3 regions of the Aerococcus urinae genome follow, and region 2 is predicted to be linked to each of the others. Evidence: predicted binding sites of a transcription regulator. Region 2 holds the regulator's gene; each other region holds the start of a gene.
What was found. The regulator HrcA, encoded in region 2, represses chaperone genes, less so after heat shock. The targets are predictions, from matches to a motif close to TTAGCACTCNNNNNNNNNGAGTGCTAA.
Positions count from the first base shown of each region.

Region 1: a site for HrcA is predicted at 3,640-3,666, ahead of AWM73_RS00910 (co-chaperone GroES). Genes of this name have one in related genera too.
Region 3: a site for HrcA is predicted at 3,422-3,448, ahead of clpP (ATP-dependent Clp endopeptidase proteolytic subunit ClpP). Genes of this name have one in related genera too.

Region 1 covers NZ_CP014161.1:194,167-200,953, reverse strand. Annotated here, with positions in the region: gene AWM73_RS00920 (adenylosuccinate synthase) at 180-1,466, shown strand; gene groL (chaperonin GroEL) at 1,593-3,221, opposite strand; gene AWM73_RS00910 (co-chaperone GroES) at 3,304-3,573, opposite strand; gene AWM73_RS00905 (redox-sensing transcriptional repressor Rex) at 3,931-4,584, opposite strand; gene AWM73_RS00900 (ABC-F family ATP-binding cassette domain-containing protein) at 4,819-6,768, shown strand.
Region 2 covers NZ_CP014161.1:912,057-918,843, reverse strand. Annotated here, with positions in the region: gene dnaJ (molecular chaperone DnaJ) at 1-379, opposite strand, end outside; gene dnaK (molecular chaperone DnaK) at 451-2,271, opposite strand; gene grpE (nucleotide exchange factor GrpE) at 2,293-2,961, opposite strand; gene hrcA (heat-inducible transcriptional repressor HrcA) at 2,966-4,036, opposite strand; gene ribF (riboflavin biosynthesis protein RibF) at 4,338-5,294, opposite strand; gene truB (tRNA pseudouridine(55) synthase TruB) at 5,322-6,233, opposite strand; gene recQ (DNA helicase RecQ) at 6,248-6,787, opposite strand, start outside.
Region 3 covers NZ_CP014161.1:744,674-751,460, forward strand. Annotated here, with positions in the region: gene AWM73_RS03470 (PTS fructose transporter subunit IIABC) at 1-143, shown strand, start outside; gene AWM73_RS03475 (MetQ/NlpA family ABC transporter substrate-binding protein) at 477-1,298, shown strand; gene AWM73_RS03480 (hypothetical protein) at 1,427-2,107, opposite strand; gene AWM73_RS03485 (Ltp family lipoprotein) at 2,130-2,816, opposite strand; tRNA gene AWM73_RS03490 (tRNA-Arg) at 3,310-3,381, opposite strand; gene clpP (ATP-dependent Clp endopeptidase proteolytic subunit ClpP) at 3,663-4,265, shown strand; gene AWM73_RS03500 (sugar-binding transcriptional regulator) at 4,508-5,548, shown strand; gene gap (type I glyceraldehyde-3-phosphate dehydrogenase) at 5,585-6,583, shown strand; gene AWM73_RS03510 (phosphoglycerate kinase) at 6,682-6,787, shown strand, end outside.

The sequences.
Region 1 (6,787 bases), 720 kb from region 2:
ACTTTATAAATGTATGCTATTTTTTTAGGGCAGGCAAGGACTTTTTTTATGATTAAAAAGGTCATGGCCTAAAAAAAGGTTTTCTTCAAAAAAAATTGCGGTATAATATTTTGGGTGTTAAGCCACAAGCTAACATGATGAAGACATTATTAAGATCGAATAGATAAAGGAGAAGTCATATGCCATCAGTTGTTGTTGTAGGTACTCAATGGGGCGACGAAGGGAAAGGGAAAATCACCGATTACCTCAGTAGCCAAGCCGATATTATTGCCCGTTACCAAGGCGGAGATAATGCTGGCCACACTATCCAATTCAACCAGCAAACTTTTAAGCTCCACCTCGTTCCCTCAGGAATTTTTTCAGAAGATAAGCTGAGTGTGATCGGAAATGGCGTGGTTGTTAACCCTAAATCTTTACTTGAAGAATTGGCCTATTTGCGCCAAGCAGGAATCTCTTGTGAAAACCTCCGCATCTCTGAACGGGCCCAAGTGATCTTGCCCTACCATCAACTGATCGACCGCTTGGATGAAGAACGTAAAGGCGACAATAAGATCGGTACTACCCAAAAGGGGATTGGCCCTGCCTATATGGATAAGATTGCCCGTAATGGCATCCGGATGGCTGACCTCATTGACCCTGAAACTTTCGCGGAAAGGTTATCTGTACAAATTCAAGTCAAGAACGAACTCCTAACCAAGGTATATGACCAAGAACCATTAGACTACGACACCATCTACCAAGAATATCTGGCATATGGCCAAGAATTGAAAAAATATGTCACGGATACTTCATTATTGATGAATGACGTCTATGACCAAGGGAAAAATATTCTTTTTGAAGGGGCTCAAGGGGTCTTACTGGATATTGATCACGGGACCTATCCCTTCGTAACTTCCTCTAACCCCATTGCCGGTGGTGCTACAGTCGGTTGTGGGATTGGCCCAAGCAAAATCAATACGGTTATCGGAGTGATGAAGGCCTATACCTCTCGGGTAGGTGACGGTCCCTTCCCAACTGAATTGCATGATGCTATTGGGGACCGCATCCGTGAAGTTGGCCATGAATATGGTACCACTACTGGACGCCCCCGCCGGGTAGGTTGGTTCGACGGGGTAGTGACTGCCCATGCTCGCCGGGTTTCTGGTTTAACCAAGCTTTCCTTGAACTGTTTAGACGTCTTAACTGGCCTGGATGAAATCAAGGTCTGTGTGGGTTACCAAACACCTAATGGCCAAGTATCCAAATCCTACCCCGCTAACTTGCGCTACCTGGCTCAATGCCAACCCATCTATGAAAGTTTACCTGGCTGGGAAGAAGACATTACTGGCTGCCAAGACTTTGACCAACTCCCTGAAAATGCTAAGACCTATGTTCGTCGCATCAGTGAAATCGTGGGGGCTCCTATTGCCACGGTATCCGTTGGGCCTGATCGGACTCAAACCTTAATCTTAGATAATATTTGGTAAAGAAGTATAAAGAGAAAAAGTAAGCTCTGACTAAGGAAATTTTCCCTTGCTGAGCTTACTTTTTTAATAAAAAGAGCTTGGGACAACCCAAGCTCTTTAAAGTCTTTATTCTATTCAGCATTTTTATTAATACATGCCTGGTGCGCCTGCTCCTGCAGCTGCATCATTTCCTGCATTTTCTTCTGGATGGTCAGCAACTACTGCTTCAGTCGTTAAAATCAAACCAGCTACTGAGCCTGCATTTTGTAAAGCAGAACGTGAAACCTTGGTTGGGTCAACCACACCATCAGAAATCATGTCTACCCATTCACCGCTAGCAGCGTTGTAACCAACACCTTGGTCTTTATCATGAATGTGTTCTACAATGACAGAACCTTCTAGCCCAGCATTTTCAGCAATTTGACGTAGTGGGGTTTCGAGGGCACGAACCACGATGTCTGCACCAGTTTGTTCGTCACCTTCTAAGGAGTCAACGACTTCTTTCACCTTGTCTTGGATATTCATGAAGGCAGTCCCACCACCAGCGACGATACCTTCTTCAACCGCAGCACGAGTAGCGTTTAAAGCATCTTCGATACGTAATTTACGTTCTTTTTGTTCGGATTCGGTGGCTGCACCTACACGAACAACAGCAACTCCGCCAGCTAATTTAGCCAGACGTTCTTGTAATTTTTCGCGGTCATAGTCAGAAGTAGTTTCTTCAATTTGTTTTCTGATATGAGCCACACGTTGTTCCAATTGTTCCTTGTTACCCTTACCTTCAACAATGGTGGTATCGTCTTTAGTAATGGTTACGCGGGCAGCTTGACCTAATTGATCAATGCTGGTGTCTTTCAATTCAAGACCTAAGTCTTCAGTAATGACTGTCCCACCAGTAAGAACAGCTAAGTCTTCTAATTGTTCTTTACGACGGTCACCAAAGCCTGGAGCCTTCACAGCTACTACATTGAAAGTCCCACGAATCTTGTTCAAGACTAAGGTAGGAAGAGCTTCCCCTTCAACATCGTCAGCCACTAATAATAAAGATTTACCTTGTTGTACGATTTGTTCTAATAATGGAAGGATATCTTGGATATTAGAAATCTTCTTATCAGTGAGGAGGATGTAAGGATCATCGAGAACAGCTTCCATCTTGTCATTGTCGGTTACAAAGTATTGGGAGAGGTAACCACGGTCAAATTGCATCCCTTCAACAACGTCTAGGGCAGTGTCCATTGATTGTGATTCTTCAATGGTAATGACACCATCTTGTCCTACTTTTTCCATAGCGTCAGCAATTAATTGACCGACTTCTTGGTCGCCGGAAGAAATTGCCGCAACGTTAGCAATGGATTCTTTAGCATTCACTGGAACAGAAATTTCTTTCAAAGCTTCTACTGCCTTGCGGATAGCTTGATCCATCCCACGACGAATGCCCACAGGATTTGCCCCTGCTGTCACGTTTTTGAAACCTTCATGGACGAGGGCTTGAGTTAGGATGGTAGCAGTAGTGGTACCGTCACCAGCAACATCATTGGTCTTAGAAGCGACTTCAGAAACTAATTTAGCTCCCATATTTTCAAAGTGATCTTCTAATTCAACGTCTTTAGCAATGGTCACCCCATCATTGGTGATTAATGGAGAGCCATAGCTACGTTCTAAGACAACGTTACGTCCCTTAGGTCCTAAGGTCACTTTCACGGTATTAGCTAATTTATCAATACCTTCTACTAAAGATTGTCTTGCATCACTTGAATATTTAATATCTTTGGCCATTCTATCTATCTCCTATTCTAAATCTAAGCATGATCGAGAATTCAATTATTTTTTATGTTGATTGTCGAAGTTCAGTCAATGATTATTCAACTACAGCAGTTAAATCTTTTTCTTTAATGATGAGGTAATCTTCCCCTTCATAGCGGATTTCGCTTACTGCATATTTTTCAAAAATAACTTGGTCGCCCACTTTAACTTGAGGGGTGTAGTCATCAGTAGCATCAGCAACAGCTACCACTTGACCTACTTGAGGTTTTTCTTTAGCAGCAGATGGTAAAACGATGCCAGAAGCAGTTTTTTCTTCCTCTTCTTGGACTTGAATAATCACACGTTCATTTAACGGCTTTAACATTTAAAATATCCCTCCAAATTTAACATACTAATTAATAACCTAATTAATAACACTTTTAATGATTTGTTAGCACTCATCATCTCCGACTGCTAACTTACACTATTTATAGTAAAACATTTCCAGATATAAATCAAGTAATTCGTTGACTTTTTTTGACCTTTTTTCTTTTTATCACTTTAAAAGTATAAAATATCATTTAAAAAGTATATGACATTAAAGTTAGGAAATTGAGTTAGATTAAACTCTTTATTCTTTGATTTTTACTATTGATGACAAGAAAAAAAGCCCTCAATTAAGAGGACTTTATCACTGACAAAAGTTAGACCTAATCTTCAAGTTAGGTCCTGCTAACTTTTGCTAGTTCGACGAATTTTTCTTTTTATTGTTACCATTGCGATTACCGATATAGTAAATCAGGGTTTGCAGCTCATTGGCTAAATCGACGTTTTGGACATGAATATCTTCAGGAACATCTAAAACCACCGGAGTAAAGTTCAAGATGCCTTGTATACCGGCTTCACCTAATTCACTCACGGTATCTTGGGCGACTTTTTCCGGAACAGTCATAATAGCAATCAGAATTTCCATTTCTTGAATCCGTTCCTTTAATTCACTCATTGGGTAAACCGGTACCCCACTATGGACGGTTCCTACAATCTCAGGATTAATATCAAAGGCCGCCCCAATCCGGATATTATTGGTTCGTTTAAAGTTATAATTTAATAAGGCGTTCCCTAAATTACCGACCCCGATTAAAGCCACTGTGGTGAGGCGGTCTTGGTAGAGTTGGCGACTAAAGAAGTCCAATAGAGCTTCAACATCATAACCATAACCACGCTTCCCTAGGGCACCAAAATGTGAGAAATCCCGACGAATAGTGGCACTATCCACTTTGATCGCGTCACTGAGTTCACTGGAAGAAATCCGTGTCTTACCCATGTTCTTAAAATTATGCAAGTAACGGTAATAAAGCGGTAACCGCCTAGCCGTTGCACGTGGAATTTCCTTCATGTTTCCACTCCTTTTCACAAGATATCAAATACATTTTATCACCTAAATCATAAAATGAAAAGAACTTTGTGAAAAATCACATAAATCTTTTCGGCTAATTTTTATTAATTTTAAAACTTTGTGAATAACCCCGACCTTTTCTAAGGGAAAGTTCACAAAGTCAAAAAATATCTGCCGATAAAATATGATACACTAGTGAAGACAATAATAAACGATTTAGGAGGAAAGGATCCAATGATTGTACTACAAGGATCAAAACTCATGCGACGTTTTGGCTCCGATATTCTTTTCCAAGATGTCCAAATGACCATCCAAGATAATAGTCGTACTGCCTTAGTCGGGCGAAACGGTACCGGTAAATCCACCCTACTTAAAATGTTAGCGGGCATTGAAGAACCTGACCAAGGGCAAGTCACCCGGGCCAAGGGCAAGACCATTGCCTACATGGACCAACATGCCGCCATTGAAAACAGTCAACGGACAATTTATGAAGAAATGCGGTCGGTTTTTAAAGAATCCATCGCCCTCATCCACCATGCTGAGCAAGCCGCTCAAGACTTGGCCGATGCCCATGATGAAGCATCCTACCAAGAGGCCCTCAAACGCTATGACCAATTACAAGAAGAAGTCAACCAAAGTAATGCCTATGGGTATGATTCCGAGATTCGCATGGTCCTCCACGGCTTTCAATTTCCTGAGTCAGATTACGACAAACCCATCAACCAATTATCTGGTGGTCAACGGACTCGGCTAGCCCTGGCCAAGGTCCTCCTCGAAAAACGCGATATTCTTATCCTCGACGAACCCACCAACCACTTAGACATTGAAACCCTGACATGGCTTGAAGACTACTTGCCTTCTTATCCTGGAGCCCTATTAATTGTTAGCCACGACCGTTATTTCCTAGACCATGTCACCAACGAGACCTATGAAATGACCGGACACAGTATGGAATATTATAAGGGGAATTATTCCTTCTACCTCAAAGAAAAGGCTGTTCGCCTCGAAAGCTGGCAAAAGGCCTATGATAAGCAACAAAAGAAAATTGCCAAGTTAGAAGACTATGTAGCGCGTAACCTGGTCCGAGCTTCGACCACCAAGATGGCCCAGAGTCGGCGTAAGCAACTCGAAAAGATGCCCAAAATTGAAAAGCCTAAACAGGACGAAAAAAGTCCCCATATTCAATTTCTAACGGACAAAGCCAGTGGTAACGTGGTCCTTACCGCCGACCACTTAGGCATTGGTTACGATGATCACTTACTTTCCTATCCGATTGAGATGGATATTAGAAAGCAACAAGCTATTGCAGTGGTGGGACCCAACGGCGTGGGTAAATCTACCCTCTTAAAAACCATTATCCAAGAAATTCCCGCCATCAAAGGGGAAATTCACTATGGGGCAAATGTGACCATTGGCTACTATGACCAAGAATTAGCCAAACTCCACAGCAATAAGGATGTCCTCCACGAACTTTGGGATGACCATCCGACCATTAACGAGGAAAACATTCGTACCATCCTGGGGTCTTTCCTCTTTTCCGGACAAGACGTGGAAAAATCGGTAGCTATGTTGAGCGGAGGAGAGAAGGCCCGGCTTGCCCTAGCCAAACTCTCCTTTAACCATGATAATTTCTTAGTCCTTGACGAACCGACCAACCACTTGGATATTGATTCTAAGGAAATTCTCGAAAATGCCCTGATTGCCTATGATGGAACCTTGCTCTTTGTTAGCCACGACCGCTACTTTATTAATCGGATTGCTACCCAAGTGCTTGAAATCAGTCCAGAGGGTTCCACCCTCTACCTGGGCGATTATGATTATTATCTCAATAAAAAAGCCGAGCAGGAAGCGCGGCTAGAAGAAGAAAACAAAGAAAATCAAGCCAGTCTTACTGAAGAAAAGTCAGCACCCAGCCAGTCCGCCCAAGCCTATCAAAATCGTAAGGAACGCCAAAAGGAAGAAAGAAAACTCCAACGACAAAGCAAAAAAATTGAAGCAAGTATTGAAGGCTTAGATGAAGAAATAGCAGAGATCCAGGAAAAAATGACTGATCCTGATATTTTACAAAATTACTATGAATTAAACCAACTCGACCAATCTCTTAAAGACACACAAGCCCAACAGGAAGAGCTCTTTAAGGAATGGGAACTTGTGCAAAGTCAGTTGGAAAATTTTAACCAATAGACATAAAAAAGGTATGCCC
Region 2 (6,787 bases):
GGCGAGGTGCAGTCCTAGACCGTTGACTAGCAGACGAGCCAAAGCCACCGAAGCCACCTTGACCACCAAAGAACTGATCAAAGATATCTTCAAAGCCAGAGAAACCTTGTCCTGAGTAAGATTGATAACTTCCATTGCCAAAGCCACCGAAGCCACCATTTGCACCAGCATGACCAAACTGATCGTATTGTTTTCGTTTGTTTTCATCACTTAAAACTTCATATGCTTCCGTTACTTCTTTATATTTTTCTTCAGCACCGGGATCATGGTTTAAGTCAGGATGGTATTTTTTTGCTAGTTTACGGTAAGCACGCTTGATATCTTTCTGGCTGGCGTCTTTACTGACACCTAAAATGTCATAGTAATCTCCTTTAGCCATATTTTACCCCCTTATCCTCGATACAATAGTTTGTCCCTGCCTTAAGACAGGGACAAGCCTACTATAGTCGATTATTTATCGTCATTTACTTCCTCGAAGTCACCTTCAACAGTACCATCATCATCATTATTATCTTGATTTTCACTTTGGCCTTCTGCTTGGTTAGCTTCGTAAAGTTTTACCGTTAATTGTTGAAGAACTTCCATTAATTCGTCCTTCTTAGCCTTCATCTCATCAGTATTTCCAGCTTCTTGAGCGGCCTTTAGTTCATCTTTTAATTGGTTGGCTTTATCAATATCTGCTTGATCCGCTTTACCTTCAACATCTTTAGTAGTTTTTTCAGTTTGATGGATGATTTGTTCAACTTCATTCTTCAATTCTGCTTCTTCTTTACGCTTGTTATCTTCTTCAGCGTTAGCTTCAGCATCTTTCATCATGCGGTCAATTTCTTCATCGGTTAAACCAGAATTGGATTGAATGGTAATCGCTTGTTCCTTACCGGTGCCTTTATCTGTGGCTGAAACATTAACGATCCCGTTTTTGTCAATATCAAATTTCACTTCAATTTGAGGGACACCACGAGGAGCTGGGTTAATATCAGTTAATTGGAAACGACCTAAAGTCTTGTTATCAGCAGCCATAGGACGTTCACCTTGTAAGACATGAATATCTACAGCAGGTTGGTTATCTGCAGCCGTTGAAAAGACTTGGGATTTAGAGGTTGGGATAGTCGTATTCCGATCAATTAATTTGGTGAAGACTCCACCCATGGTTTCAATACCTAAGGATAGTGGCGTAACATCGAGTAAGACAACGTCTTTAACGTCACCAGTAATCACACCACCTTGAATAGCAGCACCCATAGCAACCACTTCATCAGGGTTAACACCACGGTGTGGGTCTTGGCCAGTTAATTCTTTAACATGGTCAACCACTGCAGGAATACGAGTAGAACCACCAACTAAAATCACTTGGTCAATATCTGATTTGGATAAGTCAGCATCAGCTAAGGCTTGTTGAACAGGTTTAGTGGTCCGGTCAACTAAGTCATCAGTAAGTTCGTTGAATTTTGCCCGAGTTAAAGTTAATTCTAAGTGTAATGGACCACTTTCACCGGCAGAGATGAATGGTAAGCTGATTTGTGTAGAGGTAACTCCGGATAAATCTTTTTTCGCTTTTTCTGCAGCATCTTTTAGACGTTGCATAGCCATTTTGTCATTGGAAAGATCGATCCCATTATCCTTCTTAAATTCTTCAACTAAGTAATCCACAATGCGTTGGTCAAAGTCATCCCCACCTAATTTATTATCACCGGCAGTAGATAATACTTCAAAGACACCGTCACCGAGTTCTAAGACAGAAACGTCAAAGGTCCCGCCACCTAGGTCAAAGACTAGGATTTGTTCGTCTTTATCATCTTTGTCTAAACCATAAGCTAAAGCAGCTGCAGTAGGTTCGTTAACAATCCGTTCAACTTCTAAGCCGGCAATTTTACCAGCATCTTTGGTTGCTTGACGTTGGGCGTCATTAAAGTAAGCTGGAACAGTAATAACAGCTTTACTTACACTTTCTCCTAAGTAATCTTCAGCGTAGCCTTTTAGGTATTGTAAGATCATAGCAGAAATTTCTTCGGGGGTGTAATCTTTGTCATTGACATGAACCTTGTAACCGGATTCCCCCATATGACGTTTAATCGAAGCCACTGTATTTGGATTTGTCACCATTTGGCGTTTAGCGACTTCTCCTACTTGAATTTCGCCATCTTTAAAAGCTACTACAGAGGGTGAAGTACGATTGCCTTCTGGGTTAGTAATAATTACTGGTTCTCCACCTTCTAATACTGAAACGGCAGAATTTGTAGTTCCTAAGTCAATTCCTATAATTTTACTCATTATTTATTATCTCCTTTTTTATTATTGTGCAACGACTACCATAGCTGGTCTTAAGACACGGTCTTTGATGACATAGCCTTTTTGATAGACTTCAACTATAGTATCTGATTCTTGACCATCATTGGCAGGAACAGATGAAACAGATTGGTGGAAGTTAGGATCGAACTTTTCGCCTTTAGGATCAATCGCTTTAATTTCTTCATCATTAAAGGCACTTTGAATACTTTCCAATACCATTTCAATGCCGCGTTTCATACTGCGACTCGCTTCATCATCTGCTTCAATAGTCAAGGCCCGTTCTAAGTTATCAACTGCACCTAAGAGTTTTTCAGCTAAATGTTGGGAACGGTACTTCGCAGCATCTTGTCTTTCCTTATTATTTCTTCTTTGAATATTCTTAATTTCCGCAGATAAGCGAAGAATTTGATCATTTTTTTCTTCAAGTTCTTTCTTTATACTTTGAAGTTCACTATCTTTATCATTCTCATGGACTTCTTTATCTTCATCTGCGATTTTATTTTTCTCATCATCAGCCAGGTTTTCTGACTCATTATCCTTATCGACATCGGCTTTATTATTTTGATTTTGTTCCAAATCTTGAGCCTTGTTTTTATCCTGGACTGACTTTTCATCTTCATGTATATTTTCTGGGTCAACATCCTGATTGTTCTTATCATGAACTTTGCTCATCTGTTTACCCCTCCTCTTTATCATTTTTATAATATGAATCGATATAGTGATTGAGCTGTAGTCTCACACCTTGAAATAGTTGAGCCATACGCAGGTAAGACATATTTTCTGGGCCGAGAATAGCCACAGAAATCGTTTGTTGGTCATTATTACCACCAACAAAATTGGTAGCCATAATAGATAAATGATTGAGGCCATCAGCCTGCATATCCTTACCCACCTTCACTTGAATCCCTTGATCACCCGGATCAATGAGTGTATCTAATAAGTTAGGATTAGCAAATAGACGGTTTAAATTCTCTACCTGTTGATAAGCATCACTTTGATAGAGATGGTTATAAAGATTTGCCTTACCTTTAACAAAGACGCGTGAGGCATCCATTTTTTTAAGTAAATCTTCGATTATACTTCCTTCATAAAGTAAACGTCGAATTGATTCATCAAAATAGGACATATAGTTACTTTTAAGGCGTACAAGAACGCTAGGAAGACTTAAACCAATTAAATCACGGTTAATAATATTTGCCATATCCTCTAAAGCTTCCATAGATACACTGTCTGGCAAACGATAGATTTGCGTTTCCACTGTTCCTTCTTCTGTCACTAAGACAAGCATCACTTGCCGGCTAGTTACCGGTACAAAGCGAAAGCCAGCTAAATGATAATGGTAAGCGTCAGGTCCTAAAGAAATCGCCACATAGTTAGTTAGCTCAGCTAAAAGTTCAGTTGAGCGATTGACAATTTCATCTAAGGCCAAGTAAGGTGATTGAAATATTTCACTCACCTTTTCATTTTCCGCTTCACTTAATCCACTATCGATAATTCCACCGTTCTTGGGAAGAATATAATTAATGTAGAAACGATAGCCGGCTTCAGTGGGAACTCTTCCGGAAGAAGAGTGCATCTTTTTAATCAAATCAAGTTTTTCAAGTTTTGCCATATCATTTCTAATAGTTGCAGAACTTGCCTCAAGGCCAGTCAGTTTTAGAATCGATTTAGAGCCAATCGGTTCCTCACTTTGACTATAGGCGTCAATAATCGCTTTTAAAACAATAATCTGTCTTTTACTTAACATCTTATCACCTCTTTTAGCACTTGACAGCTCCTTCTGCTAACATACCTATATACTAACATGGTTAAGTGCATATGTCAATAAAAGTCAAACTGTTTTTCAAAGAATTTCCTAGTTATTCCAATTCCTATTTTGACCTTTAGCAAAACAATTTCATAGAAAAGTTAATAGATAGCCCTTACTTAGTAGTAACGCAGTGATGACTTACTAGCGACTCAACGTTTACCTTGGATCGGTCCCTAGCCTCATACAAAAATGACAAAATAAAAAAAGTTGGCAAAATTGACACCAACTTTTAGAGAATTTAATTTTGATAATTTTCATATTTTTGTAGACGACTTAGACAGTCACTTTTATCTTGATTCAACTGTTCCACCATAGCCTCTACACTGGAAAACTTCTTTTCACCTCGTAAATATTCGTACCAAAAGACCAGCATTTCTTCACCATAAATTTCTGACTCAAAATCAAACAAGTTAATTTCAATGGTCTTGTCATTATCATCACCAAAAGTGACATTATATCCAATGGAAGCCATCCCCCAGAATAGCTGATGGTTGATTTGACATTGAACCAAATAAACACCGACTTTGGGAATTAAAGTACTGACCTGGGTAAAGATATTAGCCGTTGGAAAGCCTAGGGTACGACCACGTTTAAAGCCATTAATGACTAAACCACGGAAGAAATAAGGATAGCCCAGAGCCTGGTTAGCTTCTTCCAGCGATCCCTCGGTCAGTTCCTTGCGAATATGTTTGGAAGCAATTTTATTATTATTTTCATTCAATACGGGGACTTCAATAATTTTGAAGCGATCTTCAGCATAGTCTGGTAAGTTTTTCATATTGGCTATGGCTTTAGCTCCATAGGTATAATCGAAGCCCGCAACAACTACCTTAGCATTTAAGCCAACCAGATAATTATCCACGAAAGCTTTAGGACTTTGATTAGAAAAAGCGCTGGTATAATCAACTAAGTAAACCCGGTCTACCCCAAATTTCTCAAGTAAAAGCATCTTTTCTTGATTTTGAGTCAGGTACTTCATTTGATTAGGGTGAAGGTTTTGATTAACAATTAAAGGTGAAATATTAAATGTCATCACAGCTAATGGAAGCTTGCGTTTGAAGGCTTCCTTCCTTGCAGCTTTAATCACTGCTTGATGGCCACGATGGACGCCATCAAAAAAACCCAAAGCTAAAACGATGCCCTCATTATTTTTAAGATTCTGGTCTATGGGATGATGAATGGTTATTACTTGCATAAGACACCTCATTGTTAAAGTCATCAGTTATATTAGCATTCTTAACGGTTTCATTTGTTCTTCATCACTGGGATGTTGTCCATAAATAGCTATAAGTCCTTGCTGGCCATAAAAAGCCACCGGCAATTGGTCTCGATGTTCTTCGGCCAAATTATTTTTGTTTAGAACTGCTCCATTGCTGACGAGTTTTTCTAATTGGCCACTAATCTCAATATGAGCTAAGTCTTGGATCAAAAAATCGATGGGAAAAATAAAATCATTTTTTCCTTGACTAATTTGATCTTCAATTTCAGATAAAGTAAAGCATTGTGATTGGGTAAAGGGACTAGAAGCTATGCGCGTAAGGTCGGTCATGGTCGCAGCAAAGCCTAATTTTTTCCCTAGATCAGATGCTAGGGTCCTCACATAGGTGCCCTTGCCACAGCGAACACGGAAATGAAAGGTTTGAAGTTGCTGGTCTTTGTCGTAAAGACAAGGCTCTACTAAGTCAAATTTATAAACTTGAACCTTTCTTTTAGGGCGCTCTACTTCTTCACCCTTGCGAGCATATTCATATAGCTTACGACCATTGACCTTGACAGCAGAATACATGGGAGGGACTTGAGTAATTGTGCCTAACATGCTATCCATAGCTTTTTGAATAAGCTGTCCATCGACAGCTTCTTTGACAGGTGTTTGACGAACAATTTCCCCGTCCAAATCTTCTGTTTCTGTTTGAAAGCCTAGGGTAATTTCTCCTTGATAGACCTTTTCCTTATCAGTGATCCAATTAGCCATTTTTGTCGCCTTATTCACACAAATTGGTAATACGCCGCTCACATTGGGATCCAAGGTACCGGTATGGCCCACCCGTCTGGTCTTTAACAATTTACGTAAGGCATTGACACAATCGTGACTAGTCATCCCTCTTTCCTTCCATAAAGGAATTATGCCATCCATGGCTTCACCTCCTATTATTTAATACTTACAAAATCTTCAATTAACTGACAGAAGTCATCTGCATATTTATCTGCCTTTACTGGACCTACTCCGCTAATATCAAGAAATTCCTGATAGTTCTTAGGCTTTATTTCCACCATATCAAGGAGACTCTGGTTATTAAAAATAATATAGGCAGGGACATTTTCTTCACTAGCTAAACTATAGCGTAATTCACGAAGTGCTTCAAATAATTCTTCATCTTCTGGCGATAAATGATCAGTCAGTGATTGAGCTTTCTGACTAATCTTCGTTTTATTTTCTGATCGAATATAGGCAGATTCTTTGATATAAAGGCACTTATTTCCTTTTAGAATTGGGAGCGCCTTTTCCGTAAGACTAAGTCCCTTATATTCATTAACCGCCAAGGCCCCTTCAGAAATTAATTGAGAAATAATATTCTTAATTGTTTGCACATTCATATCTTTTAATAAAGCGTAGGTTGATAATTGGTCAAAATGTTTGTCCTTAATTTTTTGAAGTTTTTTTCCTTTTAAGACATCTGTGACTAGGGT
Region 3 (6,787 bases), 170 kb from region 2:
TATTCGCAGTCTTAGCCGGTGGGGTAACCAATGGCTTAATGTTCTTGCTCTCATGGTTAATCGGTGGGGCAATTGCAGGAATCTTACTAAACGTTTTCTTAAATCGTGCCAAAACTAGCGAAGAAGCGCAAAAAGCTGAATAACTTAAATGAGTCCTTGTGTAGTGCACAGGGACTTTTTTATGAATTGCTTAATTTATGAAAAGCCTGGTTGGCGCTCGTTTTCATCTATGATATACTTTTATCTATTGAAGATTCTTACCTTCTTAATAACTTTTTTACACAACTCAACTCAGTTATATTTAAGAATCTTTAAGTCGCTGCACGGAATGTGCAGCTTTTTTATTGTCTAATGATAGCTATTATAGATCAGCAATGAATACTTTTAAATAAGGGGAAGAACATTGTCATATCAGGCTTTAATTAGTAGAATAAAAGGGTCAACTCATTATGAGTAAAATAGTAGGAGGAATTGCAATGAAGAAATGGATTTTACGATTGATGGCCCTATTAGCTGCTTTTACCCTAGTGGCTTGTCAATCAGGCAATACTGATAGTGATAAAACGGTAAAAGTAGGGGTCGTTGGTGAGAAAAATGACGAATGGGATTACTTAAAAGATGAATTGAAGGAAAAGGAAGGCATTGACCTTGAATTGGTAAAATTTACTGATTATCGGATGCCCATTGAAGCCTTAGAGCATAATGAAATTGATATGCACGCTGCCTTAACTGAAATTTATATGGACAATATGAATAAAGAATCTGGTTACCACAACACCACGATTGGATATACCACCCTTAACCCCATGGGAGTCTTCTCCAATAAGATTGAAAGCATCGATCAAGTCAAAGAGGGGGACAAGGTAGCAGTACCGAATGATGTCTCTAATGAAAGCCGGGCACTGTTATTGCTTCAAGAAGCAGGACTAATTAAGTTAAACCCAGATAAAGGGCTCATGCCAACCGTTGAGGATATCACTGAAAATCCCAAGAATTTGGAATTCATTACCTTGGATTCTAACCAAACAGCTAGTGCTTTAAACGACGTGACGATTTCTTGCATTAATAACGATATGGCCGCTGACGCAGGCTTTGTGCCAACCAAGGATTCCATTTATTTAGAAAAGGCTACCGATAGTTCTAAGCCGTATTGGAATGTTATTGCCGTTGATGAAAAGAATAAGGATAATGAAACTTATAAGAAGATTGTGAAGTACTACCAAACCCCTGAAGTCGCTAAAATTATCGATGAAAAAAGTAATGGCTCAAGTATTCCAATTTGGGAAAGCCAAAAATAATTAAAAAAGACCTATCCCTATCTGAGGACATGCCCAGATAGCGGATGGGTCTTTGCTTTATTATAAACCGTGTGTGAGAAGGTTTGGGCAATATCCCGTTTCGCTAAGATTTAAGAGTGGACTTTTTGTTAGTCTAAATCATAAGACCACAGATCACTATTCCAATAATCATCGTCAGTTAATGATGTTTTCTTTCGTATAGTTGATCTGCGTAAAAAGTCAACCATACCTTTCATCTCTTTAAATTCATTAGAATTATACATAATTGATATAGAATAATTATTATTGTCTTTATTATAAATTAAAAGTGTTCCTATATTATCTGTATTGTCAAATGACATCGTTTCAGATTCGTTTACTTCACTAAATTGATCGGTTATTGGATAGTCAAGTTCTTTAAATAATTCAAGGATGAACCCTTTATCGACATTATAAATAGAGAAACTATTCACTCTTTTCTCATCGTCGGTGACATTTATCACACCATGGTCTTTCAATCTGTATAGTTTAAATTTATCTCTTTTTGGGGTTTCACTAATATCACCGTCTTCTTTCTCCACGCCTTTAGGGTCATATCCCGTCAATTCACATACTCTTCGTGTTGTTTGAGCAGGATTATCCTTGAGTATCCGTGGGCTTAGACGTTTACTAGAGAATACCAACAAAAGGATAAATGGGATTAGAGCAACGAGTAATATTCTTTTGACAGGATTACCTTTAATCTTTTCGTAAATAGCAATTCCTAGTAAAGCAACGGTAAAAAGCAATGACATTGTCGCCAATGTTATTGACGTAGAAGTGCTTATCATAGATTACCTCCTTATATATATTTTAGTTTGGCAAATGGTTTATAGCATATTGAGCTTCTTCCGGAGTAAATTGTTCTCCATATTGCGATACTAACTGATCATAGACTGCTGCCTTTGACATGGACATATTTGTATAGTAACTTTTAGCTTTTTCTAAAGCGTTTCTTTCCCAATTGGCTTGAACGTTATCAATAGCATATTGAGCTTCCTCGGGAGTGAATTTTTCCCCATGCTCTGAAACTAGTTGCTGGTAGAGGCCCAGCTTTGACAAAGACATATGAGAACTATAGCTCTTAGCTTTTTCTAAAGCGTTATTTTTCCAGGAAGCTTTTACATTAGTAATAGCATAATTAGCCGCTTCAGGAGAAAAATGCTCTCCATGTTCGGAAGTTAGCTGATCATAAAGCCCACTTTTTGACATGTAGAAATGATTTGAATAACTCGTGGCTTTTTGCAATGCGTTTTTATATTCTTGAGGAGTATTATCCTTTAATTTAGACTCTGAACTTTCTGTTTTGTACGTGTGAGATTCGCTTGATTTTGAATGAGATTCGCTATATTTTTTAGAAGATTCAGATGTATGGCTAGATTGAGATGCTGATGTATCTTTTTTGTCTTTATGGTCCGAATATGATCCAATAAATAGGATTATAATAATAAATATTATTAAACTTATCCCTCCAAATGCATTTTTATGATTATTTTTCATTTTTTCCCTCCTTAAATTTGTTAACAATAATTATATTAGGTCGTAAAATAAAAATAAATAAAATTTCGTATTAAGTAAATATTATTATTTTAAAATTATTTTACTTTGAATATATATCTTATAAAAAATAAACAAAGATGAGGAGAGGGGAGCTACTTACACCATAATTAATTGGTTAAACTTTGATAGGATACTTTAATCTTATAAAGAAAAGTTCAAAGCGGAATCAATTGAAGAAGGTTATATAGAAGAGATAATAGAGCAGAGAAATAGGTAACTATAAATTATTTGTGCACTAATAGAGATAAGAATGCTATAAAAAAAAGCACCCAGAGGGGCGCTACGTGCTGGTATGACAATATTCTTGATATAGAAAAGTTATAGAATTTCGAGCAAAAACTAGCTAATATTAGACTTTACTAAGTTTTAGTTAGTTCTAGATACACTGTAAAATCAACAATAGTCATTTTTAGACTTCACTGGTTTTACGAAACGCACCCAGAGGGAATCGAACCCCCATCTCAAGAACCGGAATCTTACGTGATATCCATTACACTATGGGTGCAAGCAATAAATGTATTATAGCACAAATAGCATGCTCTTGTTAAGAACTTTCTTGAAAAAAGTATTATTGATATCAATGATTTCTTACTATAGTAGCCTCACTCGCAAAATCAGATAAAGACTAGTAAAAAGCTAGCTTACTCCTGCTTTGAAGGGCGTTAATGGCAAGTTATAATAAATATCTCCAAATATTCCCCAGGAAAAGTGCCATAAGTTTATCTATTGACCTATATTGACTATTAAGGTTATAATGATTAGGAAGTTGAAAAAGGAGGAAATGAAATGAATTTAGTACCTACAGTGATTGAACAATCACCTCGTGGCGAACGCGCTTATGATATTTATTCACGCTTATTGAAAGACCGTATTATTATGCTCAGTGGAGAAGTTAATGATGATATGGCAAACAGTGTTATTGCCCAATTACTTTTCTTAGATGCTCAAGATAATGAAAAAGATATCTATATTTACATTAATAGTCCAGGGGGATCAGTAACTGCAGGAATGGCAATTTACGACACCATGCAATTTGTTAATGCCGATGTTGTCACCATAGTTACTGGTCTAGCAGCTTCTATGGGCTCAATCCTATTAATTGGCGGCACAAAAGGAAAACGTTATGCCCTACCGCATTCTGAAGTGCTTATTCACCAACCTCTAGGTGGCGTTCAAGGTCAAGCCACTGAAATTGAAATCTCAGCTCGTCATATCTTACAAACCAAGCAAACCTTAAAAGAAATTATTGCTGAACGTTCTGGTCAAGATATCGATAAAGTAGAAAAAGATATGGACCGTGATTACTGGATGACTGCCAAAGAAGCTAAGGACTATGGCATCATTGATGAAATCATGGCTTCTAACCAAGGACTAAAAGGTCAAGAATAGTATCTTAAAGCCTTGCAAGACATATACAGAATGATTACCGAGTGTAGCTTAAGTAAGTACACTCGGTTTTTATAAAATTTGGATTTTCACTGCAAAATGCTTGCGGCTGCATGATATTCTTGTTATACTACTAGTGTAGAAAAATGAATAGCAGATAGAACTGCTCAAATTTTTTTGCACTATGTTGGTCAAAAAAAGGCATGACGGACAATAAAAGTCCATGCAATAGAAAGTTGAATGTCATGAAAGCCGTTTACAGTAGAATCCTTAAAGTGGTTCCTGAATTGGAAGACCTCTTTAAAAAAAGGATGCAAATTTTACAAATGGTCTTACGCTTTCAACCTATTGGTCGCCAAATTTTGGCAAAGAAGTTAGACATGACTGAGCGACCACTCCGGCGTGAAACGAATATCCTTAAAAAAGAAGGGTTACTAGATTCCACTAGAAATGGAATGGTTATCACCGCTAAGGGTGAGGAAGCTTTAGCTTTTGCTCGTGAAATGCTCCATGAAGATTCTAGTTTATTTGCTAAGGAACAACGCTTAGAAAAGCAACTAGGTATCGATGAGGTACATATTATTGAGAGTAATCTTGATGAAGAAAATAGTACCTTGGCGCAAATAGGGGTTTTCCTATCTAACTATTTAGCCAATACTTTGCCAGAAGGATACATTACGGTGGCTGTTTCAGGCGGCTCGACAATACTCGAGGTTGCTAAAAGCTTAAACCGTAAAGTTTTAACTAAGAATCGGCATTTTACGATAGTTCCTGCCCGTGGTGGCATGGGCGATTCGGTGGCAATTCAGGCAAATACAATTAGTGACCAACTCGCACACCGCTTAAACGGGACCACTAATTCTCTCTACGTTCCTGATGTTCTTACTGAAGAAACGAGAGACTTATTGGTAAAAGAGCCCTCCATTCAAGAAACATTAAATATTTTAAAGCGGACTGATGCTTTATTATTTAGTGTTGGCGATGCTAAAATCATGGCCCAAAGACGGGGATTTTCATCAGAATTGATTGATAAAATCCTTGCTAAAGGAGCTATTGGGGAAGCATTCGGGTGTTTTTACACCAAAGAGGGGGAAATAGTTTATCAAATGCCCCGTATTGGTTTACAATTAGATCAAATAAAGGATATTCAATATCCCATTCTAATTGCTGGCGGACGTGCTAAAGCAAAAGCCATTCAAGCTTTTGCAAAACTCGCACCCTTTAATTTTGTCTTAGTGACGGATTTAGGGGTAAGTAATCAGGTTTTAAATGAGGAAACTCATTAAAAATATTTTTATTTCCGAAGGAGGAAAATTATTAATATGGTAAAAGTAGGTATTAATGGTTTTGGACGTATCGGACGTTTAGCTTTCCGTCGTATCCAAGATGTTGAAGGTTTAGAAGTAGTTGCAATCAATGATTTAACTGACTCAAAAATGTTAGCTCACTTATTGAAATATGATACCACTCATGGTCGTTTCAATGGTGAAATTGAAGTCCTAGATGACGCCTTCAAAGTAAACGGTAAAGAAGTTAAAGTTATGTCTCATCCAGACCCAGCTGAAATTCCTTGGGGTGACTTAGGTGTAGAAGTTGTTCTAGAAGCTACTGGTTTCTTTGCATCAAAAGAAAAAGCTGAACTACACTTAAAAGGTGGCGCTAAGAAAGTTGTTATTACTGCACCAGGTGGAGCAGATATTCCAACTATCGTTTACAACACCAACCACGAAATCTTAACAGGGGATGAAACTGTTATTTCTGGTGCTTCATGTACCACTAACTGTTTAGCACCTTTAGCAGATGCTTTAAACAAGAGCTTTGGTATTGTTGAAGGTTTAATGTCTACTATCCATGCTTATACAGGGGACCAAAACACCTTGGATGCTCCACACCGTAAGGGAGACTTCCGTCGTGCACGTGCCGCTGCAGAAAACATTATTCCTAACACTACCGGTGCTGCAAAAGCTGTTGGTCAAGTGTTACCAGAATTAAATGGTAAATTAGATGGTTCCGCACAACGTGTACCTGTTAAATCTGGTTCTATTACTGAATTCTTCACCGTTCTTGAAAAGAATGTTACCGTTGAAGAAGTTAACGCTGCTATGAAGGCTACTTCAAATGAATCCTTCGGTTACAACGAAGATGAAATCGTTTCTTCAGATATTGTAGGTATGACTTATGGTTCCTTATTCGATGCAACCTTAACTAAAGTTATGGACGTTGACGGTAAGCAATTAGTGAAGACTGCTGCATGGTATGACAACGAAATGTCATATACTTCACAATTAGTACGTACCTTAGAATACTTCGCTAAGTTATAATAAACGCTAACGTTTAATAAAAGCGTCTATCCATGTAAAGGCGGGGAGTCAGACGCTCCCTGCCTTTTTTCTAAGTGATAGAAAAAGGAGAAATGAATATGGCAAAAGAAACTGTAAAAGATGTTAATGTCCAAGGCAAAAAGATTTTAATGCGGGTTGACTTCAATGTCCCTATGAAGGATGGAGAGATTACCGATGATAATC